DNA from 2 places in the Gallaecimonas pentaromativorans genome. Region 1 is predicted to be linked to the other one. Evidence: riboswitches for the same ligand, from Rfam matches in the RefSeq annotation. Region 1 holds a riboswitch; the other holds the start of a gene.
What was found. Region 1 has a riboswitch for cyclic di-GMP ahead of EDC28_RS10730 (MotY family protein). Riboswitches for the same ligand answer to the same signal wherever they lie in the genome.

Region 1 (14,383 bases):
AAAGCCGGTGGTGGCAGCGTTGGCCAGGTTGTTGGCGTGGATCCGCTGAGCCGTCAGAGTGTGCAGGGCACCGCCCATCGCCGTGTAGAGGTAACGTTCCATGGCTCAATCCTTACCAGGAGCTAAACAGCACCTGAGTCATCTTGTCGGCGGTGCTGATGCTCTTGGCGTTGGCTTGGTAGTTACGCTGAGCGGTCATCAGGTTCACCAGTTCACCGGTCAAATCGACGTTGGAGCCTTCATAGGCGCCGGCAGTCAGGCTGCCCATGCCGCCAGTACCAGGGTTACCCAGGGTGGCGTTGCCGGAGGCAAAAGTGGAGGTCCAGGAGGTGCTGTCACCCTTATCCAGGCCATTGGGGTTGGCAAAGTTGGCCAGTACCACCTGCCCTTGCAGCAAATCTTTACCGTTGGTGAATACCGCGTACAGCGAGCCGTCGTCATCTACCCGCACCCCAGCCAGCTCACCGGAGCTGTAACCGTCGGCGTCATAGCTGGCGCTAAAATCGGCGGCGTACTGGGTGGTGCCGGTGTAATCCATGGTCACGGTCATCGGGTCGGCACCGGCCGGGGCCATGGTCAGGGTCACGGGGGTAGCCGGGGCAGCCAAGGTACCGTCGGTGTTAAAGCTCAGGGCCTGGGTAGCGGGGGTGCCCATGGCGGCGCCGTCCATGTAGTAATGGCTGGTCCAGTTGTTGGCGCTGTCTTTAACGAAATACTGGGTCACGGTGTGCTCGGTACCCAGGGAGTCGTACACCCGGCTGGTGTAGGAGTAGTTAAAGGAGTTGGCGTCGGTAGGGTCGAAAGTGGGGTTGGTAGGCACAGCGGCGTCAGCGCGCATATTGGCCTTGAACGCCACCGAGGTGCTGGCTTTGGCCGGCAGGTTGGAGGCGGAGACTTTCAGATCGGTTACGACACCGGTGGCCAGCGCGCCGTTGGCATCCACGCTGTAGCCTTGCAGTTTGTCGCCGCCGGCACTGACAATGAAGTTGTTGGCGTCCTTGTTAAAGGTACCGGCGCGGGTATAGGCCATTTGGCCCATGGCGTTTTTGGTGACGAAAAAGCCCTGGCCGGAGATGGCCATGTCCAGGTTACGGCCGGTGAACTCCTTGGAGCCATCCTTGCTGAAATCCTGGGATACCTGGGCGATTTCCACGCCGCCTGCTTCACCACCGGCGTAAAGCGCGGCGTATTCGGCACGGGCCGCCTTGAAACCGGCGGTAGACACGTTGGCAATGTTCTGGGAAATAACGTCCAGCGCCTGGTTAGTGGAACGCAGGCCGCTCAGGCCAATGTTGTAACTCATGAGGGTTCTCCAAGAAATTCACTGACACTGAACAGAGACAGGCTGCCCACTCCGGCGACCTGCAGTTGGATATCGCTGCCGTCGGCAGGAATGCTGACCTTCTCAACCTGGCGGTTGAGATAAGGGGTGTAGTTTTGGGTGGTATCGCCGTTGGCAGCCACCACTTCGAGCTTGTAAACACCGGCCGGCAGCTCATCGAGATTGAACGCTACGTCACCGGCAGCCTGGGTACCCAGAGATTGGGTCTGCACCACCTGGCCGTTAATGTCGGTTACCTTGACCGTCACCGACTGGGCACTCTCACTGAGGCGCACCTTGCCTTGCAGGCTCTCGGCTTTATCCAGGCTGATGTTCTCAACCGGTACGCTCACTTCCTTACCCACCAGTTGGGCGCTTTGCAGCACTTGCTGGGTATCGAGCAGGGTATTGCCCTGGCTTTGCAGGGTATTGAGGTTCTGGATACCTTCCACCGTGGACAGCTGCGCCAGCTGTGACAGGTACTGGGTACCGTCCATGGGGTTCAACGGGTCTTGGTTATTGATCTGGGCCACCATCAGCTGCAGGAATTCGTCCTGCAGGCCAGCGGCACTGTTGCTGGCGATGGCGTTACTGGCGCTACCGCTGTTGCTGGCGCTGCCGTCTACCTGGGATACGCTCATTGGGGGTCCTTATGACTGGCCCAGACGCAGCAAGGATTGCTGCATGCTGTTGGTACGGGTGATCACATCAGCGGCGCTTTGGAAGGTACGGGAGGCAGACATCATGTCGGCCATCTCTTCCACCACGTTGACGTTGCTGTAATAAACAAAGCCCTTGCCGTCGGCGATGGGGTTGTTGGGCTCATAGCGGCGGTCAACATTGCGGTCAGACTGCACCAGGTCGGCTACCCGCACCGTGGCGTTGCCGAGCATCGGGCCGGTTTGGCCGCCGCTCACGTCCATGCTTTGATAGAGGGTGGCAAACACCGGCTTTAGGGCGTGGTAGGCCTTCTGCTCGGAGCCGGCCACGCTGTCGGCGTTGGCCAGGTTGGAGGCCACGGTGTTCAGGCGAACCGTCTGGGCGCGCATGGCGCTACCGGCTATCTCGTAGATGCTGTTAAAGGCCACGTTACTGTCCCTCTATCGCTTTGCGGATACCGCCAAGGGTAAGATTCAAAAAGGTCAGGCTGGTCTGAAAGTCCATGGCGTTGGAGGCAAACTGGGTTTGCTCCACCCCAAGTTCAGAGGTATTGCCGTCTTCGGAAGGCTGCATGGGCACCCGGTAGCGCAGGTCGCTGGAGAAATCCGCGTCCGGCAGACGGTCTTGGCTGCTCATGTTGGCTACACCGCTGGCCACGTCCTTGAGGGCGGTTTTGAAGTCGTAGTCCCGGGCCAGATAGCCGGGGGTGTCGACGTTGGCCAGGTTACCGGCGATAACCCGGGACCTTTCCACCTGCATGGCCAGGGCGTATTGATGTACCCCCAAGGCTTTGTCCACACTAATGCCCATAATTGGCAACTCTTCCTCAATGTCGATACGATCTGACAAACAAGGCTTGTGCCAACTTTAAAGACAAGCAAAAACAATGAATTACAAACAACACACTGTCAAAAGGAAGGCCAGGCGGAAGCAAAAACTTCCGCCATGGAAGGCCACCCTTCCTCTTTTTCTGCTCACCCTGCCGGTTTTGAGCTGGGCAGGGGATTTGAGCCAAGCGCTTCGCAGCGACGCCCGGGCCCGCTTGGCCAGTTATGCCCGCCAAGCCGCCTGGCCGCGCGATTACAAGGTCAGAACCAGCGCCTGGCTGCCAGCCAGCGCCAAGGAGCTGCCCCCTTGCGAAACGGGCTTTGCCTTTGCGCCCAGCAATGCCAACGACAAGCCCTGGGGCCGCATTCCCTACGATGTCAGTTGCCAGTCACCCCAGTGGCAATTGCGGGCCAGGGTGGAGGTCACCGTCACCTTGTCGGTATGGACAGCGCGGCGCAGCGTACGCCGCGGCGACAACCTCAGCCAGGGGGATCTGGTGCGCCGGCCTGTGGTGCTGGATGATATCTACGGCGGTTTTATCACCGACGCCAACCAGCTACTGGGCTATGAGGCCCGGCGTAACCTGCGCTCAGGCCAGGTGTTGGCGGCCAACATGGTGGCGCCGCCCATGCTGGTGCGTAAGGGCGAGGATGTGGTGATCCGGGTGCGGGTCAAGGGGGTGACGGCCAGCATGAAGGGCCAGGCCCTTAGCGACGGCGGCAAAGGCGACAGCATTCGGGTGCGTAACTTGTCGTCAGGCAAGGAGCTAAGCGCCTGGGTGGTAGAAAAAGGCGTGGTGGAAACGCGTTTTTAAAGTTTTTTTCCGCCCCGGTCGTTTACCCTTGTTACGGTAACTCACGCCATGGTGCGCTTATGAAAATCGACTCCAGTACCAACGTCTACAACCTGGCGCCCCGCGCTAAAAGCGAGGCCCCTGTGGCCAACACCAAGGCGGCGCCGGCCAAGAGCCAGGCCCCCGAGATAAACAACCAGGATCTGGCCGCCGTGATGCAGGGCAGCTCCGATGTGGACGTCAATAAAGTCAACGCCGTGCGCCAGGCCCTGGAAGCCGGCCAAATTCGCTTTGACGCCGACGGCCTGGCCGAATCTATCCTGGCAACCCATCAGCCATGAGCGCCAAAGAAGCTGTCCTGACCCTGCTGCAAGCCATCAAGGCTGACACCTTGGAATGTCAGGCACTTCAAGCTCTGCTGGTGCGCCAGGAAAAACTGTTGAGCCAGGCCGATGCGAAAGCGCTGGCCGCAATCAACACCGAGGTGATGGCAAGCCTTGCCCGCCTTGGCGAACATGCCCGTGAGCGCAGCGCCTTGCTACAAGGCTTGGGGGTCGACCCCAACGAGCAGGGCATGGCCAAGTTGATTGCCAAGCTGCCAACGCACATGGCTGACAAAGCCGCGCCCCTTTGGCAGCAACTTGGCAGCCAACTGGCCCACTGCAAGACCCTTAACGAGCGTAACGGCCAAATTCTGGCCAGCCAGCGTGAGCTATTGGGCGAGCTTAGCGGCCAGGGCCTCGTTGACTACGGCCACGGGCGCTGATCCACTCATCCAGTTGCTGCTGCTCGCGCCGCTCGTTCTGCCTTAGCACTTCCTTGTCCTTTTTCTGCTGTACCCCTTCCAGCCCCTTTACCTTGCCGAACTGGCGCAGCAGCATTTGCTGCTGGTAGTTCAAATCCAGTTGGGCCAGCTCCATCTCCTGGCGTTGGCTGGCCAGCAGTTCCCCCAACTGGCCACGAAGGGCCAGGCGGTTTTGGTGAAAAAGGGCGCTGTGGCTTTGTACCTGGCCCAGGCTCTGGTCGAACTCGCAAAGGATCTCAAAGCGCTGGCGATGCTGCTCGAGCTGCTGGCGGCTGTGGTTTTTCTGCTGGCCCAATTCGTCCAGAAGCGCCTGCTGGCGCTCTAAAAAGCGTTCAAACATCAGTTAAACACCTCTTTAAGGGCCGCCACGGCGCCGGCAAAATCGGCCGCTTGATGGGTATCTTGTTGCAAGAACGCAGCTATGGCCGGGTAGCGGCGCACCGACTCGTCCAGCTCCGGGTCCTGGCCCGGCTGATAGCCGCCAAGGGGCAACAGCTCCCGCACCTGCTGGTACCGAGAGAGCAGCCTTTTCAGGCGCAGCGCCCATTGGCGGTGCTCGCCATCGGTAACCTGCTGCATTACCCGGGAGATGGAGGCGTTGATGTCGATAGCCGGGTAGTGGCCGGCTTCGGCCAGGCTTCGGCTCAGCACGATATGGCCATCGAGGATGGCCCGGGCGGCGTCGCTGACCGGATCTTGCTGGTCGTCCCCTTCCGAGAGCACCGTATAAAAGGCTGACAAGGAGCCGTTGCCGCTGCCGTTACCGGCCCGCTCGGCCAGCCGAGTCAGCGCCGCAAACACCGACGGCGGATAACCACGGGTTGCCGGCGGCTCACCAATGGCAAGGGCCAGCTCACGCTGGGCCTGGGCGTAGCGGGTGAACGAGTCCATCAGCAGCAGCACGTCCTGGCCCTGGTCGCGATAATACTCGGCCAGGCGATGGCACACTTCTGCCGCGCGCAGGCGAAGGAGCGGCGATTGGTCGGCCGGCGCAGCAATGACTACCGCCCGGCTAAGGCCTTCGGGGCCCAGCGCGTCTTCAATGAATTCGCGTACTTCCCTGCCCCGCTCGCCGATAAGGCCAACGATCACCACCTGGGCCTGGGTGTAGCGGGTCATCATCCCCATCAGCACGCTTTTACCGACCCCGGGGCCGGCAAAAATGCCAAGGCGCTGGCCTTTACCAGGGGTCAACAAGGCGTTAAGGGCGCGCACCCCCACATCCAATGGCGCTTTGATGGGGGCACGAACGAGGGGGTTAAGGGGCTGGCTGTGAAGGCTAATAAGCTCGCCGGCCGGCGGCGGGCCGCCGTCTAAGGGCTGCATCATGCCGTCCAGCACTCGGCCCAGCAGCGCCGGGCCTACCGGCAGGCGCCACTCGTCTTCCAAAGGGCGCACGCTGGCACCGGAATAGAGCCCGGAGACGGTACGATAGGGCATTAAAAAGGCGGTTTCTCTGTCAAACCCCACCACTTCGGCCAGCACCGGGCCAGAGCCTTTGGTGTCTACCAGGCAGCGCTGGCCTATCACCAGCCGGCAGCCCACCACCTCTAAGGTGAGGCCGGTCACCCGAACCAGGCGGCCGGCCACATCCCCAAGCTCTACCTCACCGAGCTTGCCGGCGGCCCGGCTGAGACGCTCGGAAAGGGCTGTCACTGCTCGCTCTCCAACTCGCCGCGCACCTGCTCCATGCAATTTTGCAGGCGATCTTCGCTGTGAATAACCAGCTGTTGCTGGTCGCTCTCCAGGCGGCAATCGCCGATGGCCAGGGCGCTGTCGGCCAGCAACGGATAGTCGCCGCAGCGGTTGACCCCAACCTTGGCCAGGCGCTGGTGGTCATCACTGCTCAAGTACACCTTGATAGGCCCTTTGGTGCTATCAAGGCGCCCCACCGCTTCTTCCACCAGGGTCAGGATTTGCCGGGGGTTGAGGCTGAGCTCGGCGTGAATAACCCGTCTTGCCACCTGCTCCACCAGGGCGCAGAGGCTGTCGGTGTTATCGGCCAGCTGCTGCTGACGCGCTGCTTCCAGTTGCTGCTGCACCGCCATCAGCGGCGACAAGGCCGCTTCAAAGGTGGCGCGGCCGCTGGCTTCGCCTTTGGCGTTGCCGTCTTTAAAACCTTCGCTAAAGCCCTGCTCCTGGCCCTGGCGGCGGCCATCGTCCAGGCCTTGGTGCAGGCCCTTTTCCTGGCCTTGCACAAAGCCGTCGTCATAGCCCTGCTGGAAGGGGTCGGTCTGGCCGCTTTCCTTGGCGTTAAGGGACGACAGGGAAATAAAGCGATGGCGCCGGTAGTTTCCTCTGAGCTTTTCCATGGTCAGGCTACCGTTTTTTCTTCAAACAGCTGGTAGTTAAGCTGCTGCTGTTCGTGCAGGGTGCGCACCAGCTGCATGATCTCGCTGCGCGCCTGGTTGGCACGGCTGAGCGGCACCTGGCCCATGGCCAGTTGGGCATCTTCGAGACCTTGGGCCATCCGTTTGGGCAGCGCCGCCAACAGGGCGTCGCGCACTTCCGGCTCGGCGCCTTTGAGGGCCAATGCCAAAGTTTCGGTGGGGATCTCTTGCACCAGCGCCTGCAATACTTCGTCGGACTGGCGAGCCAAGGTCATGAAGTCGTACATGTTGTCAGCCACCATACCGGCGGTGTCGGTGTCATGAAGCTTGAGCATGTCCATCAAGGCAGCGCGGTCGCCCTGGTAGCGGTTGAGGATGTCAGCCGCTTGGCGGATACCGTCCACCTTGGCGGTGGACTGCTCGGAGACAAAGGCCAGGCAGCGGCCCAGGGTAACCCGCAGCTCGTCCAGCACCTGGTCGGACACTTCCTTGAGGTTGGCGACCCGGAACAGGATGTCGTCGTGCATGTTTTCCGGCAATGCGGCCAGCACCGCCGAAGCGTTTTCCGGCGGCAAGAAGGCCAGTAGCACCGCTTGCAGCTGCGGGTGCTCGTTGCGGAAGAACCGGGCCAGGGTGTCGGCCGGCACCCACTGCAGGGCCATCATTTCCTGGCGCAGAGCGTCGCCATAGATGCTATCGACCATGCCTCTGGCCAGGCGTTTACCCAGGGCCAGGTCCAGGGTGCGCTCAAGGTAGTGACGCGAGGCACTGCTGATACCGCTGTGCTCACGGTAGTGGTCGAAAAAGTGCTGCATCACATCCTTGGCTTCCTGGGTGGACACCCCACGCAGCTTGGCCATGCGCATGGACACGGCGGTCACTTCGTCGCGGCTCATCCGGGCCATCACCTTGGCGGCGTTGGCTTCACCCATGGACAGCAGCAGGATGGCTGCCTTATCGAGATCGTTACGCTGGCTCATGATGCTGCTCATTGTTGCTCACCCATTGTTTGACCACTTCGGCTACCCGCACGGTTTCCTTGTCTACCAAAAGCTGCAGGTGTTTAAGCTGGACATCCCACTCGGAGCCGGGCGGCGGCAAGGTTGCCAGCATCGCGTTTTCGTCATCCTCTTCAAGCTCGCCTTGGCGGCTCTCGGCCTGGGCTGCTTGCTCGGCAAGGGCCAGGGCTTCGGCGGTGGCAGCAGATTTATCGACGCTCGCCTGGGGCCTGACCAAATGGCGCACCAAAGGTCGCACCCCAAACAGCACCAGCAGCAGCACCATCAAGCCGCCCACTGCGTAGCGGATGTAATCCTGCCACATGGGGTCTTGCCACCATTTAAGCTCGGGCATCTGGATGGGCGCCGGCGCCGGGGCAAAGCTGAAGCTGTTGAGGCTGAACTGGTCGCCACGTTTATCATCAAAACCGACGGCGGTTTTCACCATCTGGGTGAGCTTGTCGAGGTCGCTTTGGGTCCAGCCGCCTTCGGGGGCCTTGGCGCTGTTGAGCAGCACCGACACCGACAGGTGGCTCAGGCGGCCTTCGGCATATTTGGTGTGGGTCACGGCGCGGCCGGTCTCGAAGGTACGGCTGGTTTCTTCGCGCTGGCTCACCGCTTTTTGCGGATCGTTTTGGTTATTCTGGCCATTGGCCTGGTTGGCCGGCACCGGCGGCCTGTTGCTGAGGGCACCGGGAATACCCAAGGCAACCGAGTCGGTGGAGTTATCCTTTTTGGAGGTTTCGCGGGTCACCACCGGGTTGGCGTTCAAGTCTTCACGGGTTTCGTTGACCGAGGAGAAATCCACGTCGGCAGCCACTTCAACCCGGAAGTTGTCGCTGCCCAAGAGCGGTTGCAGCATGCTGCTGGCGCGCTGGGTCATGCGGTCTTCCAGTTTGCTGGTGTAATCCATCTGCTTGCCGGAAAGACGGGCCGGGTCGTTCATGTCACCGATACCGGCCGACAGCAGCTCGCCTTTTTGGTCTACCACCGACACCGCGCCGGTGCTCATGCCCGGCACCGAACCGGACACCAGGTTGATAATGGCTTCCACCTGGCTGGGGGTTAAGGGAGACGCCAGGTCCACCATCACCGCCGCGCTGGGCTTTTGCTCTTCACGGCCCACAAAGAGAGTACGCTTGGGCACCGCCAGGTGCACCCGGGCGCTACGCACTTGGTCGAGGGCAATAATAGTGCGGGCCAGCTCGCCTTCCAGGGCGTGCAGGTAACGGGCCGACTCCATGAACTGGCTGGTGCCGAGGGTGGACATGTTGTTCAGCTCGTCAAAACCGGCTGGCAGTGACGCCTTGACCCCTTTGGCGGCCAGGCGCATGCGCGCATCAGCCAGGCGGTCTTCCGGCACCAGCACGTTACCGCTGCTGCCGTCGAGGCGAAAATCGATGTTTTCCTTCTCGAGGGTGTCGATGATGGTGGCCTTGTCGTACAGCTCCTGTTTGCCGTAGAGCGGCACGTAGTGGCGGGTGCTGGTCCACAGCATTACCACGATGGCGGCGGCAACAATGGCAGCCAGCAGGGCAATCACCAGTACCGAGCGCGAGTCGCCGGACAGCCGGCGCCAGCGCCCGGCAATGGATTTAAACCCCGAGTTCAGGGTAAAGCCGCCAGGGGCGGCATTAATGAGTTCAGCCATGTCCCTCTTCCTTACAGCGGCATGCGCATGACGTCGTCAAAAGCCGACGCCAGCTTGTTGCGAACCTGCACCAGGGCCGAGAAGCTCAGGCCCGCCTTTTGGCTGGCCACCATGGCGCCAACCAAATCGTCGCTTTGCCCGGTTTCCACGGCGGTGATTAAGCTACCGGCGGTCTTCTGGTCAAAGTCCACCTTATTGACGGCGGCTTTCATGGCATCAACAAAGCTGCCTTGGGAGTCCGAGCCGATGTTCAGGCTGTTGGGGGCAATGCCGTCGGCTTCTGCGCTCATTTTACTGAGCTGTTGCAGCAGACTGGCCTGGGTACTGATGGTATCGATCTTCATGTTGTGTCCTTAGCCAGTGACGACAAGTTGGTTGATGTCGATGCCCTGCTCACGCATGGCAGCAAGCTTGTAACGAAGGGCCCGGGTGGTTACTCCTAAGGCGTTGGCGGTGCGTTGGCGGTGGCCGTTGAAGCGGCGCAGGGTATCCAGCACATGCTGGAACTCGGCGCATTTCTTGGAGGCCTGCAAGGAGGTAACCGGAATATCAAACACCGATTCCTGGGCCCGTGGCAGCATCAAGTCCTCAGGTTGGAGCATCAGGCCCCGGGCCAAAATAAGGGCGCGCTGGATGACGTTCTCCAGCTCCCGCACGTTGCCGGGCCAAGGGTGCGAAACCAGGCTGCGGGCCGCTTCAGGGTGCAGTTCAAAGGCGGTGCCTTCGCCGTACTTTTGCAAGAAGTACCGGGCCAGGGGCAGGATGTCGTCAGGCCGTTCCCGAAGCGCCGGCCAGCAAAGGGGCAGCACATCGAGGCGGTAGAAAAGGTCTTCACGAAAACGGCCCTTGGCCACTTCTTCGCGCAGATCTTTGTTGGAGGCGGCGATGATGCGAACGTTGAGCTTAACCTTCTGGTTGGAGCCGAGCTTTTCCAGCTCGCGCTCTTGCAATACCCGCAGCAGCTTGGCTTGCAAGTCCAGCGGCATCTCGGAAATTTCATCCAGCATCAAGGTGCCGCCGTTGGCCAGTTCGAATTTACCGGTTTGCGACTGTACCGCGCCGGTAAAAGCGCCCTTGGCATGGCCAAAAAGGGTGGACTCGAGCATGGTGTCGGGAATGGCTGCGCAGTTCACCGCCACATAGGGCTGGGCAGCGCGGGGCGATTGCTCGTGAATGTAACGAGCCAGGCATTCCTTGCCGGTGCCGGACTCGCCGCTGATAAGGATAGAGGCGCTGGTCTGGGCCGCTTTTTTGGCCAGCAGCAGCACCTGACGCCCGGCCTGGGAAGCTACCACCATGTTGGGGATGGGCTCGTGCAAATCCACCACATGGTCAATCATGCCCAGCAGCTGCTGGCGGGTGAAAGGCTTTAGCAGATAATCGATTGCGCCCTGGCGCATGGCATCGCTGGCCTTGGCGCTTTGGTTGCCCCTCACCAGCGCCACTACCGGGCTCTTGGGGTGGGAGCGGCGGATACGAGCCACAAACTCACTGATGGGCGTATCCAGATCCGCATCCACCAACACCAGCGCCGGGTTGCCCTGATGCAGGCAAACCAGCGCCGTGGCGCAATCCTCGGCCACCAGCAGCCGATAGCCGGCTTGTTTTATTTCTTGGTATACCGGATCTTCAGACCCTCGCGGATCTACAAGCAATATGGTCTTTTCCATCATCGTTTCCCTAACCGGTTCCTGATCACCCGGATGGTCACCCGCCGATTTTGCTCACGGGCCTGGGCAGTCTGATTGTTGGTGGATGGATAACGATCGCCATGGGCGCGGGTCTGGATAAGCTTTGCGGACATCCCGGCTTCAAGGAGGGCCGCTTTAACATCCGCGGCTCTTTCTCTGGCCAGTTGCAGGTTGGCAAGGTGGTCACCGGTATCATCGGTAAAAGCGTCCACCAACACTTTGTCTACGCCCTTATCAAGGGCCACGTAACGGCTCAGGCTACGAAGCTGCTGACGCTGCTCCAAAGTCAAAGCCCGTGCGCCAGAAGCATAAAACAGGGACATGTCCCTGGCCTGGCGGTAAGACATAGGGGCCAGCACGTCCAGGCAATGGCGAAAGGCGGTGGCCGCCTGCTGCCATTTAACACTGGGTAGCTCCACGATTTCTGCAGGAAAGGACACCTTGCCCCACAGTCCCTTGTCCATGGCTTCCAGCAGTGCTTTGCTTTCCGCTTCACCGAAGTTCAGCGGCAGCTTGCCTGTGGAGTCATAACGGGGACTTTGCAGCGGCGTAAGCCAAGGCGGGTTATGCCATGACAACGCGATGTCCTTGGTTGATGACAAATGAATACTGGGCTCCACCACCAGGGTAAGCGGTTCACCGGCATAACGGACAAAACGCACTTCACCAAAATTGGTGATGGGCAGTGCCAGGGTGCAAGCAAAATGATCCCCGGAAAATTGCCACGCAACGTTGTCCATTTGTGGCCTGAAGGTTTCAACCGCAGCAGCGGACGAAAAAGCCAAGCCACCCAGCATTAGCATTGCCAGAAATGATCTGTGCATTTCTTTCCTCAACCAGCAAAAAACAAGTGAAGCAGTGCCTAAAGCCCACTACCTGCAGCTTGATCACCCACCTGGGGGGGTCGAGGAAAGCTTGGTTCCAGTTGCAGCGTACATATCGATCGTGCCTACTCAAAGTTTTAAAATGAGTAGCTGGATAAGGAAATAGCGCTTGAAAATCAAATTCTTGCACTATTACGAGAAAGGATTGCCCGTTAGAACAGAGCGGCAACGTCATGTCTGCCACTGTCGACAACACCTTAGCTCTGGCAACCCCGCTATCTTAGAAGTGAACTTCCTTAGACCGGAGGCTTTGCGTCCCAGGCTTTCGCCATGGTTTGCCCTTATCGGCAGCCAAGTCGAGACATCAATTTTCCAAAACTTGAACGGAACATTAACGTCACGGGGTAAGCATATATTTACATCCTGGCTGCGTAAAGTGCCTACCTTCAAAATTATGAAAAATTTAATGTTTCTTCTTGCAACAAAATTGACTCATAAAATCAAATGGTTAAATCGGAAACTCCCACGCCAGCCGGGGCTTACCCAAGTGTTCCGACCACATCAATATGCATCTTTTCTGGCACTTCGTTGTAAGAAAGCACCTTGAGCCCACGGGCAAAAGTGCGGGCGTAACGGGCCAGCAAGGGCCTTAATTGCGGCGTCACCAGCAGTACCGGTGAATGGCCCTGGCGCTGCATTTCATCCTTGAGCTGCGGCATCACCTGCTGCAGCTTGCCAAGCAGACTCGGCTCGATGGGGAAGCTGTCCAGCGCTACCTTGCCACCGGCTTGGGCTTGGTTCAGGGCCTTGAGCAGGGTCTGTTCCAGCTTGTCGTCAAGGGTCATGGTCACCAGTTGCTCTTTGTCGCCCACGGCGGCCTTGATCAGGCTGCGGCGCAGTGCATAACGCACATCGGCGGCCAGCAAGATGGGATCTTTGGTGAGCTCGCAGCTGTCTACCAACGTGGTGGCGATGGTGCGAATGTCCATCAGGCTGACCTGGTCGGCCAGCAACTGGCGATACACCCGCAGCTGCTGGATAGGGGTTAACTGGGCATTGAGGCTGTCAAAAAGCTTCTCGGAGTGGGATTTGAGCCTGTCGCCAAGGGCAATGACATCGTCATGGCTGAAGATTTCTTCTAAGTGCTCGCGCATCACCTTGCCAAGGTGGGTAGCAATCACGGTGGCACTATCCACCACCGAGTAGCCGAGGTTCAACGCCTTGGCTTTTTGGTCCACCGCGATCAGCACTGCATCCATCTGGTAGGCCGGTTCTATGGTCAGTTCACCATCGAGTTTGCCGTAAACGTCGCCGTTCTGGATGGCCATCAGCCGCTCCGGGTCCACCTCGCCTTGGCTAACCATCACCCCGCCGAGCTTGATGCGATACTCGCTGGCCCCCAGTTGCAGGTTGTCGCGGATACGCACTTCCGGCACCAAAAAGCCCATTTGCTCGGAGAGAATTTTGCGCACGCCTCGGACCCTGGCCAAGAGCTCGGCGCCCTGGCTTTTGTCCACCAAGGTGACCAGGCGATACCCCAGGTCGATAGAGAGGGTATCGACATAGGGCAAGTCGCCCCAGGCCAGAGGCTGCTCACGGGTGAGCTTGTCGGACAGCTCTTCAAGGTCTTGGGCCGGCGTTTGCTCGGGTTTGACCAAACCCTGGCGCCAGCCGGCAAAGGCCAGCACCGCGCCAAAGCCGAGGAAAACTGCGGTGGGCATACCGGGAATGATACCCAGCATCACCATTACCGCCGCCGCGGTCCAAATCACCCGTGGCGAGGCCAGCAGTTGCTGGTGCACCTGGTCGGACATTTCCGACTCGTCGTTGACCCGGGTCACGATGATGGCGGCGGCGGTTGCCAGCAGCAGTGAGGGGATCTGGGCCACCAGGCCGTCACCTATGGTCAGCAAGGCATAAAGCTTGAAGGCATCGCTGCCTGACAAATGATGCTGGAACACCCCGATGGCCAAGCCGCCAAGAAGGTTAATCACCAGGATCATCAAGCCGGCGATGGCATCGCCGCGCACAAACTTGGAGGCCCCGTCCATAGCGCCGTAGAAGTCAGCCTCGCTGGCCACGTCCTGGCGGCGCTGCTTGGCCTGGCCTTGGTCGATAACCCCGGCGTTGAGGTCAGCATCGATGGCCATCTGCTTGCCAGGCAAGGCGTCCAGAGTAAAGCGGGCCGCCACTTCGGAGATCCGCTCGCCGCCCTTGGTGATCACCACGAAGTTGATGATCATCAAGATGACGAACACTACCATCCCCACCACATAGTTGCCGCCGATGACCACTTCCCCGAAGGACTGGATCACCTTACCGGCCGCGTCCGAGCCGTTATGGCCGTTTAGCAGCACCACCCGGGTGGAGGCCACGTTCAGGGTCAGGCGCATCAGGGTAGCAATCAGCAGAATGCTCGGGAACACCGAGAAGTCCAATGGCCGCTTGGCCGATACCGCCACCAGCAGCACCAGCACCGCCA
Region 2 (14,383 bases), on a different contig from region 1:
GTCAAGAGCACAAAGCCGTTGTCGTTACGGATCCCGTAAAGGAGGTGGGCCAGTGCTTCCTTGTGCTGCTCACTCAGGTACAGATAACGCGGATCCGGTGCGATGGAAAAGGGCGACTCAGTCAGCCCGAAGTAGTGGTTGTACATGGCACCTAAACCACAGAGTGACTGTTTTAACAGTAGTCCGAAATTGCCGCTGTTACATGGCAGGATCACTAGGTGAACAATCTATTAACACTCGTTGTGGCCGCTGCTGCTGTGTATTGCAGGCAACTAAACTTTGCACACTGGGACCAAGGCCTAAGTGGTAGCCACGTGAATAAAGTTGAATACGAGTGGCCTTGCCAAGGACAGGAGGGGCAAAGAAAAGCACTGTTTTTGGATCTGTCGTCATCCAGCGAAGATATCCGCCTGCCAGGTTGGCAATTGGACCGGGTCACCAGCCCCGCCAAAGCCAGGATGATGTTGGCCCAAAACGGCTACGAGGTAGCACTGGCAAGGGTGTGCCCGTTGAAGGATAGCCAGCGCGATGAGCTTGAAGACGTTCTTTGCGACAACAACGCACCCGCCTGGATAGTCCTCACCCGCACCGAAGAGCTTGAAGACCAGGATTTCTGTCGGCTCATCTACGAAAACTGCTATGACTTTTACACCCTGCCGCTGGACGGCAAGGTCAGCTTCCTGCAGGCCACCCTAGGCCACGCCTACGGCATCAATCGTCTGCGGGAGATGGGCGAGAAGCAGCTTTCTTGCCTGGATGAATGCCAGATGGTCGGCGCCAGCCAGCCAATCATGCAGGTCTTTAGCCAAATTCGTAAGGTGGCGGCGGTAGATGCGCCGGTGCTCATTTTGGGGGAAAGTGGTACCGGCAAAGAGCTTATCGCCCGCGCCATCCACCAGCGCTCGGCCCGCCGCAAGGGGCCTTTTATTGCCGTTAACTGCGGCGCCTTGCCGGAAACCCTTATCCAGTCGGAACTCTTTGGCCATGAAAAGGGCGCCTTTACCGGGGCGCTGCGCCGCAAGTTGGGGCGCTTTGAAATGGCCCAGGGCGGCACCGTGTTTTTGGATGAAGTAGGAGACTTACCCCTTGAATTACAGGTCAATTTGCTGCGCTTTTTGCAAGAAGGCAGCATCGAGCGCCTGGGAGGGGAACAGAGCCTTAACCTGGATGTAAGGGTGATTGCCGCCACCCATGTGGACTTGGACAAAGCGGTGGCCGAGGGGCGTTTTCGTGAAGACTTGTTCTACCGGCTCAATGTGCTGCACCTTCGGGTACCGCCCCTTCGGGAGCGGCCGGGCGATGTAGAGCTGCTGGCACGGTTTTTCTTCCAAAAATTCAGCCTTGACCACAACAGCAAGGCCAGGGGCCTTAGCCAGCAGGCACTGGTGGCCATCAACCAGTATGGCTGGCCTGGCAATGTACGGGAGATGATAAACCGCATCCGCCGCGCTCTGGTGATGAGCGAAAACCGGCTGATAAGCGCCGAAGATCTGGGGCTCAAAAGCCCCAAACAGGACACCCGGGTGCTGAGCCTGGATGCGGCCAGGCAAGGCGCCGAGCGCGAGGCGCTGATCGCCTCACTGGCCTTTACCCAGCACAATGTATCGGAGGCTGCCAGGCTGTTGGGGGTCTCCAGGGTGACCCTGTACCGCCTGATGGACAAACATCAGCTTAATTGACGCCGCCTGTTCCGTTTGTGCAACAAGAGCCACCCTTGGGGTGGCTTTTAATTCGCTAAGGCATTGATAAATATTGGTGAGCCGTTGTGGCTTGGGTTTTGCAAAATCCACTAGACCCACAACAGCTGGAAGCAGTCCATGACAGCACAAACGCCACAGCAACAGCAGCTGCGTCTGGAACGGCTGGCACAAATTGTCGACGAGCCGGGGCTGCCCCATCGGGCGCTGCTGTTATGGAGCCTCAGGACCCTGCAATACCTGCTGGAAGAAGAACCGGTGCATCTTTGGGATGAAGATCGTGATCCACGGCGCAGATCGCGCAGGCGCTGAAAATCGCAGCCCTCAGGCCAAGTGGTTGCCGGTCAATGAGTTAGCTGACAGCTGCGTGAAAAGTAGGCATCTGATCGGCTCACCCACCCCGCCTTGTTTATTTTTTATTCAATAAGCCCGTGCTAATGTTCACGCCGTCCTGGCCCAACTGCCGGGAATTATTGCCTTCAGCCAGACCCTGCTGACCCGCGGAACCGGACCCTCCAAGGCGACAATTTTACCTAAGAAAGATCCTCTCCTGACAAAGGCACACTTCGGGTAACCGAAGGTCGCAAAGCCAGGGGCCCCTTATGGGTTGCCCGGCTGCCGAAAGAGAGAATCCCTGCTTCGGGCCTATGCTGGCTTGAGGATCTTTCTCTGCTGTTTATGAGGAGATCCTGTTGAAACGTCCAGCCCTTAGCCTGCTATCCGCTGCCCTATTGATGTCTGCCACCGCCTATGGCGCCGCCCCTGCCGATAACGCACGGGATTTGACCCAGGATCTGGTCAAACTCATTAAAAACAGCCATGCCAATGGCAAGGCCCACGGCCTGGAAGCCAAAGCCCAGGCCCGCCAGCAAGCCTTGCTGGCCCTGGCCGACAACGACCCGCAAGCGGCGGTGGAGCTGCTGATACCGGCTGGCAAACAACAAGGGCTGGACGCGTCGGTGCTGGCCTACCTGGAGCAACCTGTGGCCATGAGTGGGGAAGTACAAACCCTGGTGGCCGACCACGAAGACGGCAGTTTCAGTCACCAGTACCTGCTCAATACCCCCTTTGGCGACCAGATCCCCCTCAAGGGCAAAGGCCTTGGCAAACTGAGTGGCAAAGGTGAAGTGCAGCTCGGCGGCGCCATGCTGGGCAGCGAAATGCTGGTGGACGACAGCAACATCCTGGTGATGGCCGCCGACGGCAGCACCACCACCAGTAACGGCGGCACTGCCGGCGCTTCTGGTACCGTGACCGGCGAGCAAAAGACCCTGGTGGTGCTGGCCAACTTCAGCGACGACCCCCAGCAGCCTTGGACCAAAGACGCCATCAACAGCCTGGTGTTTGGCACCGTTAACGACGTGATCATGGAAAACGCCCAGAACAAGGCTTGGCTGAGCGGCGACGTTTACGGCTGGTACACCTTGGGGGTCAGCTCCAGCCAGTGCGATTTCAATACCGTGGTACCGGCCTTTAAAGAAGCGGCCAGCGCCAATGGCGTGGATTTGAGCGCTTACAGCCGTTACGTGTTCATTACCCCCAAAACCAGCAGCTGCGGCTTTACCGGCCTGTCTACCGTGGGTGGCAACCCGGCGGTGTCCCTCATTAACGGCCAGGTGGCCAACTGGCAGATCATCACCCACGAAATGGGCCACGGCATGGGTCTGTACCACGCCCACGCCCTGGAATGCGGCGCCAACGTTGAAGGCAGCAGCTGCACCAGCTCCGAATACGGCGACATCACCGACCCCATGGGCAAAGGCCTGGCCCTGTTCGGCGCCCGTAACCGTGAGGCATTGGGCTGGCTCAATGTTACCGATGCCAGCAACGGCGGCGTCTATACCCTGGGCGGTTATGCCGGCACCAGCGGCTACGAAAAAGCCATCAAAATCGCCAAGGGCGATGGCACCTATTACTACCTGAGCTACCGCCAGCCCACCGGGCTGGACAGCAGCCTGGCCACCGCCAACTTTGAAAACGGCGTGGTGTTCCACGAAGTGGACCCCAGCAACGGCAATGCCCAGTACCTGCTGGACATGACCCCGGGTTCTGGCACCACCAACACCGACTTTTACGACCCAGCCCTGGTGGCCGGTTACAGCTACCAGAGCGGCAATGTGCAGGTCGATACCCTGAGCGCCGGTGGCGACACCGCCGAGGTCTCGGTGATTGCCTCTGGCAGCAGCGCCGACAGCTGCGTCGCCAAGGCCCCATCGGTGGTGCTGAGCCCCGGTCAAAGCCCTTGGCTGGCCGCTGGTAGCGCAGCCACCTATACCGTCAGTGTCACCAATAACGATTCTGCCGCTTGTGCCACCGGTACCGTTAGCCTGGCCAAATCCCTGCCAAGCGGCTGGTCCGCCACCCTGGGCGCCAGCAGCCTGAGCCTTGCCCCCGGCAGCAGTGCCAGCACCACCCTGGTGGTGAGCTCTGCCAGCACGGCGGTGGACGGCTTTTACACTGTGCAAGTCAGTGCCAGCCAGCACCAAAACAGCGTCAGCAGCAGCGCCACCTATGTGGTGGATAACCCGGCCTCCAGCACCAACAGTGCGCCGGTTGCCAACAACGACAGCGCCACCACCAGCGGCAGCAGCGTGGTGATTGCGGTACTGAGTAACGATACCGACGCCGACGGCGACACCCTGTCCATCAGCAGCTTTACCCAAGGCAGCAAGGGCAGCGTCACCCAGAGCGGCAACAACCTGATTTACACCCCGGCCCGTAACTTTAAAAACGGCGACAGCTTCAGCTACACCGTCACCGACGGCACCGCCTCGGCCAGTGCCACGGTCACTATAGGTGTGGCCAGCAGTTCCGGCAGCACCAGTGGCGGTTCCACCGGTGGTGGCGGCAAGGGCCGCAACAAATAAAAAAACGGCGGGTTTAACCCGCCGTTTTTATGAGGTCTGCCGTTACTGCGGGCAGAGGTTATTGTTGTTGTAGGCATCCAGAGTACCGGCCAGGCTGTTGGCCAGGGCGGCATCACCTTTCCCTTTACCTCCTTTGAAGTAGACCTTGCTGCCATCAAAGCTGATGCTTTGCAGCAGAGTGGCTGCCTGGGCAGCGGCGCTGCTGGCGGCAGGGCAGGTACCGGCACCGGCGTTTTGGTTCAGCAGGTAAGCCACATACTGGGCAGCCAGGCCATAGGCGGCATCGCCAGCATTTTTCTTACCGTCACGAACCACATCCGGGTCGGCAACCAAGCGTTTATCCAACAGGTCTACCGCAAACGGGCAGGCTTCCTGGTCACCACTGTCACCATCCAGGTTCATCGGGTTACCGATGACAAAGCCGGGGTACAGGGTGATGGGCAGGTTGGCATCCAGAACGGCATCCTGGTTACCACGGCCGTCGCAGCTGGTGTGGTTTTTCCAGAAACCGATAGTCCTGGCGTCGCCACCGGGAGGCGGTGTGTCTTCGATGTTAAAGCTACGGGTTTCACCGGCGCTCAGGGTGAAGGCAATACATTCGGTGGAGTTATCCACGTCGGGGTTGCCGCCACCCGGTACGAACCAGGTGTCACCGTCGAGGCTGGTGTTAGCCCAGCCGGGCAGCATGTTGGTTTCGCAGAAAGCGTACTGCACGTTCACTTTCAGCTTGGCCATGCCGTCCACATTGACGCAGTTCTCGGTGGTGCCGTTACAGCTGAAGCTCACCGCTTCGCCGTTACCCAGCGGGCCACTGGCGGTGGCGCTGGCAATGGCGCCGCCAGTACCGTCACCGAGGCGGATCTCAAAGGTATAGGCCTCGCCCGCCATCAGCGGCAAGCCGTTTACGGTTTTGATCACCTCTGCCATACCGCGTTTGACGTTGGTAATGGTACAGGTGCCTTCTTGGTCCAGACCCAGGGTAATGGTGCCGTCTGCTGCGCAGTCGCCGCCGATGGTGGCGTCATAGCTGTCGAGGTTGGTATTGCTACCAGCCTGTTCGCTGACGGTGTGCTGGGCGTTGGCCAGGACATTGACGAAGCCGTTGGTGCCGTTATGGCCTACATCAGAGGCGTACAGGCCGCCGTCGATGTAAAGGTTGAACAGGCCACCATCGTCTGTGGGATCAAGGTATTTGATGACCCGCAGGCGCGGCGCGATGTCGTTGTTGGTGATAGTACAGGTTTTGTTTTCACCCACGCTCAGGCTGACCGAGCCGTCACCGGCGCAATCCCCTGTCCAGCTGCCGGCGGCATAGCCCGGTTGCTGGGTTTCAAAGGCGTTGTAACTACCGGCATTGACGTTGTTGCTTTGGCCACTGGTGACCTGCATGGCGTCAATAAAGAGCGGGAAGTCACCAACCTGCAGGGTACCGCCGTCGTCATTCACCACCACTTTGATAAGGGTCAGAGTGGGTGAAATGTCGTCGTTGGTGATGGTACAGGTTTTACTGTCGCCAACACTCAGGCTGACCGAACCGTTAGCAGCGCAGTCGCCGCTCCAACTGCTGGCTTGATAGCCGAACTGTTGGGTTTCAGACGCGGTGTAGCTACCGGCACTCAGGTTGTTGCTTTGGCCACTGGTGACCTGCATGGCGTCGATAAAGAGCGGGAAGTCACTGACCTGCAAGGTACCGCCGTTGTCATTGATCACGACCTTGATAAGGGTCAGGTTCGGCGCAATGTCGTCGTTGGTAATAGTGCAGGTTTTGTTTTCGCCCACGCTCAGGCTGACGCTGCCATCCACTGCGCAATCGCCGCTCCAGCCACTGGCGCTATAGCCATATTGCTGGGTTTCAGACGCGCTGTAGTTGCCGGCATTCAGGGTGTTGCTTTGGCCACTGGTGACTTGGGTCGCATCAATAAAGAGCGGGAAGTCGCCAACCTGCAGGGTACCGCCGTTGTCATTCACTACCACCTTGATAAGAGTCAGAGTGGGAGCAATGTCGTCGTTGGTGATGGTACAGGTTTTGTTTTCAGCAAGTGCCAAAGTCACTGAACCATCGGCGGCGCAATCGCCACCCCAACTGCCAGCTTGATAGCCGAACTGTTGGATTTCGGAGGCAGTGTAGCTACCGGCGCTCAGGGTGTTGCTTTGGCCACTGATGGCCGGGTTGCCGCTGATAAACAGCGGGAAGTCGCTGACCTGCAAGGTACCGCCGTTATCGTTGATCACGGTTTTAACCAGGGTCAGGGTCGGTGCGATGTCGTCGTTGGTGATGGTACAGACCGCAGACTCGCCAAGGGCCAGGGTGACGGTGTCGCCATCGTTCTGAGTGCCACCTAAGCAGACCCAGTCGGAGGCGGCATAACCTGCCGGACCGTTTTCGGACAAGTCATAACTGCCTGCCGCCACGTTGCTGTTGCTGACATTGGGGCCAGCGCCGCTGAAGTTAACCGGGCCTGTTGCAGACAAGGTCCAGTCACTGGCGAGCGCGGTGCCACCGTCGTCGTTTACCACCACTTTAATGAGCGTCAGGCTCGGCGGTTGGTCGTCGTTGGTGATGGTACAGACTTTGTTCTCGGCCAGGGCCAAGGTCACGGAACCATCACTGGCACAATCGCCACCCCAGTTGCCGGCGGTATAGCCCGGTTGCTGAGTTTCAGAGGCGTTGTGACTGCCGGCATCCACGTTGTTAACCGCGCCGCTGGTCACTTGCATAGCGTCGATAAACAGCGGGAAGTCGCTGACCTGCAAGGTGCCGCCGTTATCGTTGATCACGGTTTTAACCAGGGTCAGGGTCGGTGAGATGTCGTCGTTGGTGATGGTACAAGTGACCACCTCGCCGTAGTCGAGGCTGATGCTGGCACCGCTTTGGTTGCCACCGTCGCATACCCAGGCCGAGGCGCTGTAGCCGCTGGGGCCGTTTTCGCTCAGGGCATAACTGGTGTTGGCGTCGACATAGTTAAAGCCGGTGTCGCCGTTGCCGTTGAAGCCGCCGCTGCCGGTGGCGCTCAGCTGCCAATCGCTGGCAGTGGCGGTGCCGCCGTTGTCGTTAACCACCTGTTTGACCAGGCGCAGCTTGGGTTTCTCTTTGTTGTAGAAGGTACAGTCGAACTCGTCGCCATCGAGGATGGTGATGTTGGCGGTATTGCCGTTGATTTGGTAGCTACCCAGGGGGTCGCTGTTGAGGATGGAGCAGGAGATGGAGTCCAGCTCCCAACCGGCCGGTACCGTCTCGGTAACGGAGTAGGGTGTATCACTGGCGTCGGCGGTGTATTGGGTTGAGCCGCCGTCGGTCAGGTTAAAGGCCAAAGGAATGCCAAGGTCGGTGGTAAAGCCGAAGCTGGTGGCGGTATCACCGGCCAGCACTACCTTGTTGATGGTTACCACACCGGGCCCAGGGGCGATGGTGTTGGTGTAGGTACAAGTGACGTTGTCACCCAGGCCCAGAGTGATGTCCAGCGCCGAATTGCCGCCGGTGTTGGCGGAATTGCTGGCGGTGTAATCGGTGGCGCCGGTACAACTGACGTCGCTGAATACAAAGTTGCCGGACAAGCTGCTCTCATCCACCTGATAGCTGCCGGGGAACAGTGACAGATAGGATTTCTGAGCACTGGGCTGGGCATCGGTGGTGTTGAGGGTGAAGCTGTCTGAGCTGGCATCGGGGTAGGTGAAGTCGAAGTCGAAACTGCCCTCTTTACTGAGGTAATCAGCCAAAGACTCGGCCACCTTGACGATAGTGATGGTGCCGCAGGTGTTGAGCTGGCCACCGACAAAGTCTTTAAGATCGGCCCCGGTCTCAAACGATGAGCGGGTTTCCAGCAAGAAGGAGTTAAAGCACACCTGGTTGCCAAGCCCCAGCAGCGCCGTCAAATCCACCCCGGCTTCAAAGTACTGGCCCGGCTGACGTACATCGGTGGTCCAGGCGGGGGTGATGTTGCTGGCGTTGACCGAGGCACACAAGTCCGGGCTACCGGTGCTGTGGTGGTCGGGCGCGGTGGCGGTGCAGTCTGTCCCTGAGATGAAGGGGTCATCTTCATTGATGATTTCGTCACCGTTGTAGGTGCCGGTCAAGGCGACCGAGTTGTCCGGGTCAATCAGTTGCCCCAGCACTTCGTCGCCGGTGTCGGGCACCCCGTCGGGGTCTATCCAGCGGTAGGCGATGATGGTGGAGATTTTACCGCCACCGGTAAACTCGGATACCAGCAGGATGTCGCCATCGGTTTTCTGGCCCTGGAAGCCAAGGCCGGAGAGCGGGTCGCAACCCACTACGCCCTGGAACAGCCAGATACCGACGTTGGCACTGCCGTTGTTGCTTTCCCGGTCGGCCCCGGCCACCAGCAGGGTGTGGGGCTGGCCGTCCACCATCATCTGGTAGGCGCCGGAGAAGCCGTTAAGGATGTTGAATTTGGGCCCAACGTTGTTGGGCTGCGTACATTCCCACTGGGAAACGTTCTGGATATCTTTGTCCCCTTGGCCGAAGTAGGTCGGGTCTGGGGAGAAGTCGTCAAAAGAGAAGTCCTCCGAATAGGTGCCTGCTGCTGTCGGGTCCCCCATCACCTTGGCATAGATGCTCTCGGCATCGTCAAGGCCTGGGGTGTTAACCACCGTGTTGCCGTCGAGCTCAAAGAGCCCGTTGTCGTGCACGGCGTAAACCGTGACCCCCACCCCAAGGGCGAGCGCCGCGGCGGCCAACCATCTGGTTTTTTTCCAGAAAGTTGGCCATCTTTTGCCTGAAAGGGAATTTCGCATGTCCACCTCCTAAGGCCACGCCAGCATGCTGGTGTGGACCTGGGTCTCCCGGTGCCGTGGTGTGCAGTGCCCACTGCCATGGTTCTGCTGCCCATCCCGGTTTGAGGGAGGTAAGTACATTCGACAGGGACGTCCCTCTACTGCTTGTATCCCCGTAACGAACGAGTCCTGCCGGCCAACGCCGGCGATGTCCGGCGCTATTAACGCAACACTCATGCCTTGTTTTTATCTGATTGATTTTGCTTGGTTTATTAACTTTGCCGCCGGGCGGCGAGGGGGCGGTTGTTAGGCTGCCATTACAGGCTGGGGGAGAGGGATTTCCAACGCCTTGATAACGCTGGTTATTTAATGAAAGGCCGCTGTATCAACAAGGATACAGCGGCCTTTTTGCTCAGTTACCTTTGTGGCCAAAGGCCCCGGCGGGGAAGGTAACCCCTTTTAACTTGTTACGGTATTCGCGGGTGACCTGGCGCGCTTCTTCGCGGTCGGTGACGGCGGTGGGGGTGATCATCACCACCAGTTCGGTGCGCTGATTGCTGCGCCCGGCCGAGCCAAACAGCCAGCCCAGCACCGGCACCTGGCGCAAGCCGGGCACGCCGCTGCTGTCGTTGCTGCGGTTGTCGCGAATCAGGCCTCCCAGCACCAGGGTCTCGCCGCTTTGCACCGCCACCGAGGTATTGATGCGCCGCTGGGTGATGGTGGGCGAGTCGATATCCGAGGTGGTGGTGGTGGCCACGTCGTTGACCTCCTGGGTGATGTCCAGCACCACCATGCCGCCGGCATTGACCCTCGGGGTCACTTCCAGCAGTACGCCGGTGTCCTTGAACTGGATAGTGCTGGTGATGTTGCCAAGGTCAGACGAGGTGTTGGTGGTCTGGGAGGTGCGTACCGGCACCTGATCGCCAACCCGGATGGCAGCGGTATGGTTGTCCAGCACCATCAACGAGGGAGAGGACACCACGTTGAGCTTGGAGTCAGAGGCCAGGGTGTTGAGCAGTAGCCGGGTAGCGGTGGCGTCAAACACCTCATAGGTGGCGCTGGCCAGGTAATCGGTGGGTGAGCTCAGCGGCCGAGTGCCCAGTGAGCCGATGCCGGATTTGCTGCCAAAGCGGTTTTTAAAAAACCACTGCAGGCCGTAACGCAGCTCGTCCTGCAGGGTAACCTCCACTATGGTGGCTTCCACCAGCACTTGCAGCGGCAGCACATCGAGCTGTTTGACCGCCTTGTGTACTTTGTCGTAGTCGCTGGGGCTGGCCATGATCAGCAGGGCGTTGTTCTCCTCGTCGGCAATGATCTGCACCTCGCCGACATTAAGGTTGGTGGTGTCCATACCGCCGCTCACCGCCACCACCGGCACCGCATCCGGCGGCGCCTTGGGCTGGGGTACATCCGGCGCGGGCTGGCTGGAGGGCCGGGCGTTGCTGCCCTCGAAAAGCTTGCTGAGCATGTCCGCCAGCCGGTCGGCCTTGGAGTTCTGCACGTAATAGACGTACATGTTGAGGCCGCGGGGGTTGTCGGCTTTGTCCAGTCGCTCTATCCAGGTGCGGGCGTCAGTCAGGTACTTGGCCTGGGGGGTGATCACCAGCAGCGCGTTGAGCCGGTCTATGGGTAAAAAGCGCACCATGCCCGCCAGCGGGCCCTCGGCGCTGTCGCCAAAGATGGCTTCCAGCTCCTGGGTAATGACCCCTGCTTCTACCGCTTGCAGCCGGAAAATGCCCACCGACATACCTTGCAGCTGGTCTACGTCAAACAGCTGAATGGTGTCGCGCAGGCTTAAAAGGTCGGATTGGGTGCCGGCGATGGTCAGCAGGTTGCGCCGCTCATCGGCTTCCAGCAGGCCTTGCTTGGGTTTGATGGGCTCAAGCAGTTTCATCATCTCCTTGGCGCCAATGTACTTAAGGGGCCACACCAGCATCTGGTAGCCCCTGTCGGCGCTGAGTTTGAGCCTGGGGTTGAGGCCGCCCAGCGACACCTCGCCGGTGGGCACCACCTGATACAGGCCGTTGTTGCGCACCAGGGCGGCGCCATTGATTTGCAGCAGGGTATCGAGGGTGGGAATAAGGGCGTCGCGGGTGATGGGTTTGCTGGTTTGCAGGCTGACCTTGCCCTGCACCCCATCGTCGATGCTGTAGTTTTCCCGCAGGATGTCGCCAAGGATGGTTTTTACCACCTCGCCGATGGCGGTGTCCTGAAAGTTCAGGGTGACATCACCGGCGCTGCTGCGTGGGGCATCGCTCCCGGCCTGGCCCACAAAGTGGCCGCTGCCGGGGTAAATTTCCACCCGCTCCATGGGCGGTGGGTTATTGGCCTCGCCCGTTATCAGCGGCGCCATCACATCGCCCCTGCCTGGGTGGGCCTGATCGTAAAGACTGGGCTCCTCGGTAGTGGCGTCCTGGTTGGATTTTCTAAAAGGATTGTCACTGGCATGTTCCCCGGCTGGCGTCAGGGCGCAGCCGGCCACCAGCAGGCAAAGCATCGGCAGCACTGTTTTGAGTGCACTCATCATGTTAACCCCCATCACCTTGTTGTTGTGGGGCGCCGTTGCCGGCGTCTTGGGTTTTACCCGGTTTGCGCCTGGGTTTGCTGTCCTTGTTGTTCGGTTGCCGCTCCCTCAGTTCCAGGCGCACTTCTTCTGTGCCGCTGCCAAGCACCACGCAGTCGGCTTCTATCTTCAGTACCTGCCAGCGCTCATCCAGAGGCATGCCGCTTTGCAGGCGCAGGCTTTGTTTGCCGTCGCTGCTGTCAAAGAGGGCCAGGCGCTGGCTGCCCTCCAGCACGATGCCGGAGAGCGTCCATTGATCGTTGAGACTACCGGCGCTGGCCGAAGCGCCGCCACTGGCGACGGTGCGCCGGCTCGGGTCAAACAAATTGCGCTCGGTTATCACCTTGAAGTCGTCAAAGGGCGGCATGGGCGTTAGCGGCTGGGCCATGGCCAGCAGCAGAATAAGTGGGCTCATTGGGCATCCCCCCCGGCATAGGCCACCAGTGAAAAACGGATATCCAAAGTGGCGAGCGGCGCAATGCCGCTGCGGCTGGCGGCGGTTACCAGGGTGAGCCTGGGGTTGGCGGTTACCACCAGATCGTCGACAAAGAGCAGTGGCCGGTTGGCCTCCAGCTCATAAAGGAGCCTGGCCAGCTCCGGGGTCTCGGCCCGCATCCGCACCGCCAGCACCACCTTGGGTAGCGGCGAGTCGGTGTCGCCGTTGACGATTTGGGTGCTGATAAGCTGGCCGCCGACCTGGCCCACCAGTTGGTTAAGGCGCTGTTGCAGGCGGGCGGCGGCCAGGGCTGGGGTGGGTGCCTGCAGGTAAAGGTTCTCGGCGGGGCGCTGGCGCTTGAGGATGGCCAGTTGCTGCTCAAGCTCGGGGATGCGTTGGCCCAGGCGCTGGTAGCGGGCCAGCATGTCCTGCTGGGTCGAGAGTTGTTCCAGGCGAGCCGAGAAGTAGCCATAGAGCGGCGCCACCAGCAACAACCACAGCAGCAACAACCCCAGGGCTAACACCAGCAGGGCCAGCAGCGGCTGGGCGCGGCTTTGCAGGGTCATGGCCGGTCTCCGTTATTCAGGGCCGCTTCCAGGCTGAACCTTTCTTGCTGGGAGCGCGGGTTGATGGAGACCGGCGAGGAAAACCGCACATTGGCAAAGTGGGGTGAGGCTTCCAGCAGGCTGATGAGGGCCGAGGCATTGGCCGACTCGCCCTGCAGGCTGATGCGCGCGGGTTGAAACTCCAGGCGGTTGATCCAGGTGTTGTCCGGCAGGGTTTGGGTGACTTCCCTTAGCAGCAGCAGCGGCGAGGGCTGGCGGTTGCGTTTGGTGACTAAAAAGTCTTGGCCCTGGCTGAGGGCCTCAATGCGTTGGCTCAGCTGCTGGGCCTGCTCGGCCTGGGCTTTGGGGGCAACCAGGCTGGCGTCCAGGGTGGCCAGGCGGTGATTCAGGTAATAGGCCCAGCCCCCCAGGGCGGCGGCCAGCAGCAATATTGGCCACAACCAGGCCCGGTAGTGGCTTTGGCCCTGGCCAAGAGGAATGCGGCCAGGGCTGCCTGCCAGGCCCAGCCAGCGGGGCTGGATGCCGTGGTCGGCCAGCTGCGCCAGCACCGGTGCCAGCTGCGCCTTGTTGACCACCCACAACGTTAATTGCAGCTTGTCGAGGGCTGGCTTGGCCTCGACCTCCTGGGCGGCAAAGTAGACTTGCTCGGCGCTAAAGGGCGTGTGACGGTTCATCTCCATGGCCAGCACCTGATGGAGCTGGCCGGCGGTTGCCAGGGGCAATTGCAGGGTTTTTTTGAGCACCCAGTCCGGCGGCAACAGCAGCAGGCTGCGTTTGCGCTGATAAGGAGCCAGGCGCTGCTGGTGCTCCAAAGTAGCGGCTTCGCCAAGGGGCAGGGTCAAAGGCTCGGCCAGCTTGTCAAAGCGCAGCGCACCATGGCTAAGGCTGATGGTGAGGCCGCTTTGGGCCGGGCGCCAGCCCGCGGGCAGCAAGCTCAGCATCTCACTGCTCCACCATTGCCAAAACGGCCCCAGGCGACCTGGCAGGCTGTCAATCATGGGCACCTCCGGTATCGATGTCGGGCAGTAGCCCCGGCCCCAGGCTCAGCACCCGAAAGGGCCGGGCCGGGTCCCCTTGCTGGCGTTGCAGCAGGGCGCTGAATAGGGCCTCTTGGCCGTCGCCCAGCGGCAGCCGGGCCTGCACTGTGTAGTAGCGGCCAAAGCCTGGGGTGGCCTGCTCGGCGGGCCACCAGGTAGGGGCCGGTATTGGCAGGCCGCTGTCGTGCAGCTGGCGGCGCTGGCGGATGTAGTCGTCCACCAGCAGGGCATCGGCCCCGGGCATGGCCAGCAGCACCTGGCGAGGCGCCAGTTGCGGCAATACCGTGGCCCGGTGCGAGTAGAGGGTCAGGGCCGGGCGCAGCGCCTCAACCAGGGCATCGGTCATGCCCAGTACCTGGCGCAGCTCGTCGATGCTGTTAAAAGGGGCGTTGGCCGGGCCATCGAGACCTGCGGCCTGGTATTGGGCGCTTTCGGCGCCGTCGAGGCGCTGCAGATCGTCCTCGTCCCGCCAGTCGAGGATGGCGT

Region 2: it holds a riboswitch for cyclic di-GMP, as region 1 does, so the genes downstream of both, EDC28_RS18280 (Ig-like domain-containing protein) here and EDC28_RS10730 (MotY family protein) in region 1, are expected to answer to the same signal.

The regions. Positions count from the first base shown of each region.
Region 1 is NZ_RJUL01000005.1:178,402-192,784, reverse strand. Features, by position in the region: gene flgF (flagellar basal-body rod protein FlgF) at 1-102, opposite strand, end outside; gene flgE (flagellar hook protein FlgE) at 113-1,303, opposite strand; gene EDC28_RS10795 (flagellar hook assembly protein FlgD) at 1,300-1,962, opposite strand; gene flgC (flagellar basal body rod protein FlgC) at 1,972-2,409, opposite strand; gene flgB (flagellar basal body rod protein FlgB) at 2,411-2,791, opposite strand; gene flgA (flagellar basal body P-ring formation chaperone FlgA) at 2,988-3,623, shown strand; gene EDC28_RS10775 (flagellar biosynthesis anti-sigma factor FlgM) at 3,683-3,943, shown strand; gene flgN (flagellar protein FlgN) at 3,940-4,368, shown strand; gene EDC28_RS10765 (flagellar FliJ family protein) at 4,328-4,747, opposite strand; gene EDC28_RS10760 (FliI/YscN family ATPase) at 4,747-6,063, opposite strand; gene EDC28_RS10755 (FliH/SctL family protein) at 6,060-6,719, opposite strand; gene EDC28_RS10750 (FliG C-terminal domain-containing protein) at 6,722-7,717, opposite strand; gene fliF (flagellar basal-body MS-ring/collar protein FliF) at 7,704-9,386, opposite strand; gene fliE (flagellar hook-basal body complex protein FliE) at 9,398-9,730, opposite strand; gene EDC28_RS10735 (sigma-54-dependent transcriptional regulator) at 9,740-11,056, opposite strand; gene EDC28_RS10730 (MotY family protein) at 11,056-11,817, opposite strand; cyclic di-GMP riboswitch class I at 12,164-12,251, opposite strand; gene flhA (flagellar biosynthesis protein FlhA) at 12,441-14,383, opposite strand, start outside.
Region 2 is NZ_RJUL01000012.1:58,077-72,459, reverse strand. Features, by position in the region: gene EDC28_RS18290 (ExeA family protein) at 1-146, opposite strand, end outside; gene EDC28_RS18285 (sigma-54 dependent transcriptional regulator) at 315-1,679, shown strand; gene EDC28_RS20060 (hypothetical protein) at 1,818-2,009, shown strand; cyclic di-GMP riboswitch class I at 2,246-2,320, shown strand; gene EDC28_RS18280 (Ig-like domain-containing protein) at 2,390-4,564, shown strand; gene EDC28_RS18275 (prealbumin-like fold domain-containing protein) at 4,607-9,316, opposite strand; gene gspD (type II secretion system secretin GspD) at 9,708-11,822, opposite strand; gene EDC28_RS18265 (DNA utilization family protein) at 11,824-12,273, opposite strand; gene gspM (type II secretion system protein GspM) at 12,270-12,860, opposite strand; gene EDC28_RS18255 (PilN domain-containing protein) at 12,857-13,858, opposite strand; gene EDC28_RS18250 (type II secretion system minor pseudopilin) at 13,851-14,383, opposite strand, start outside.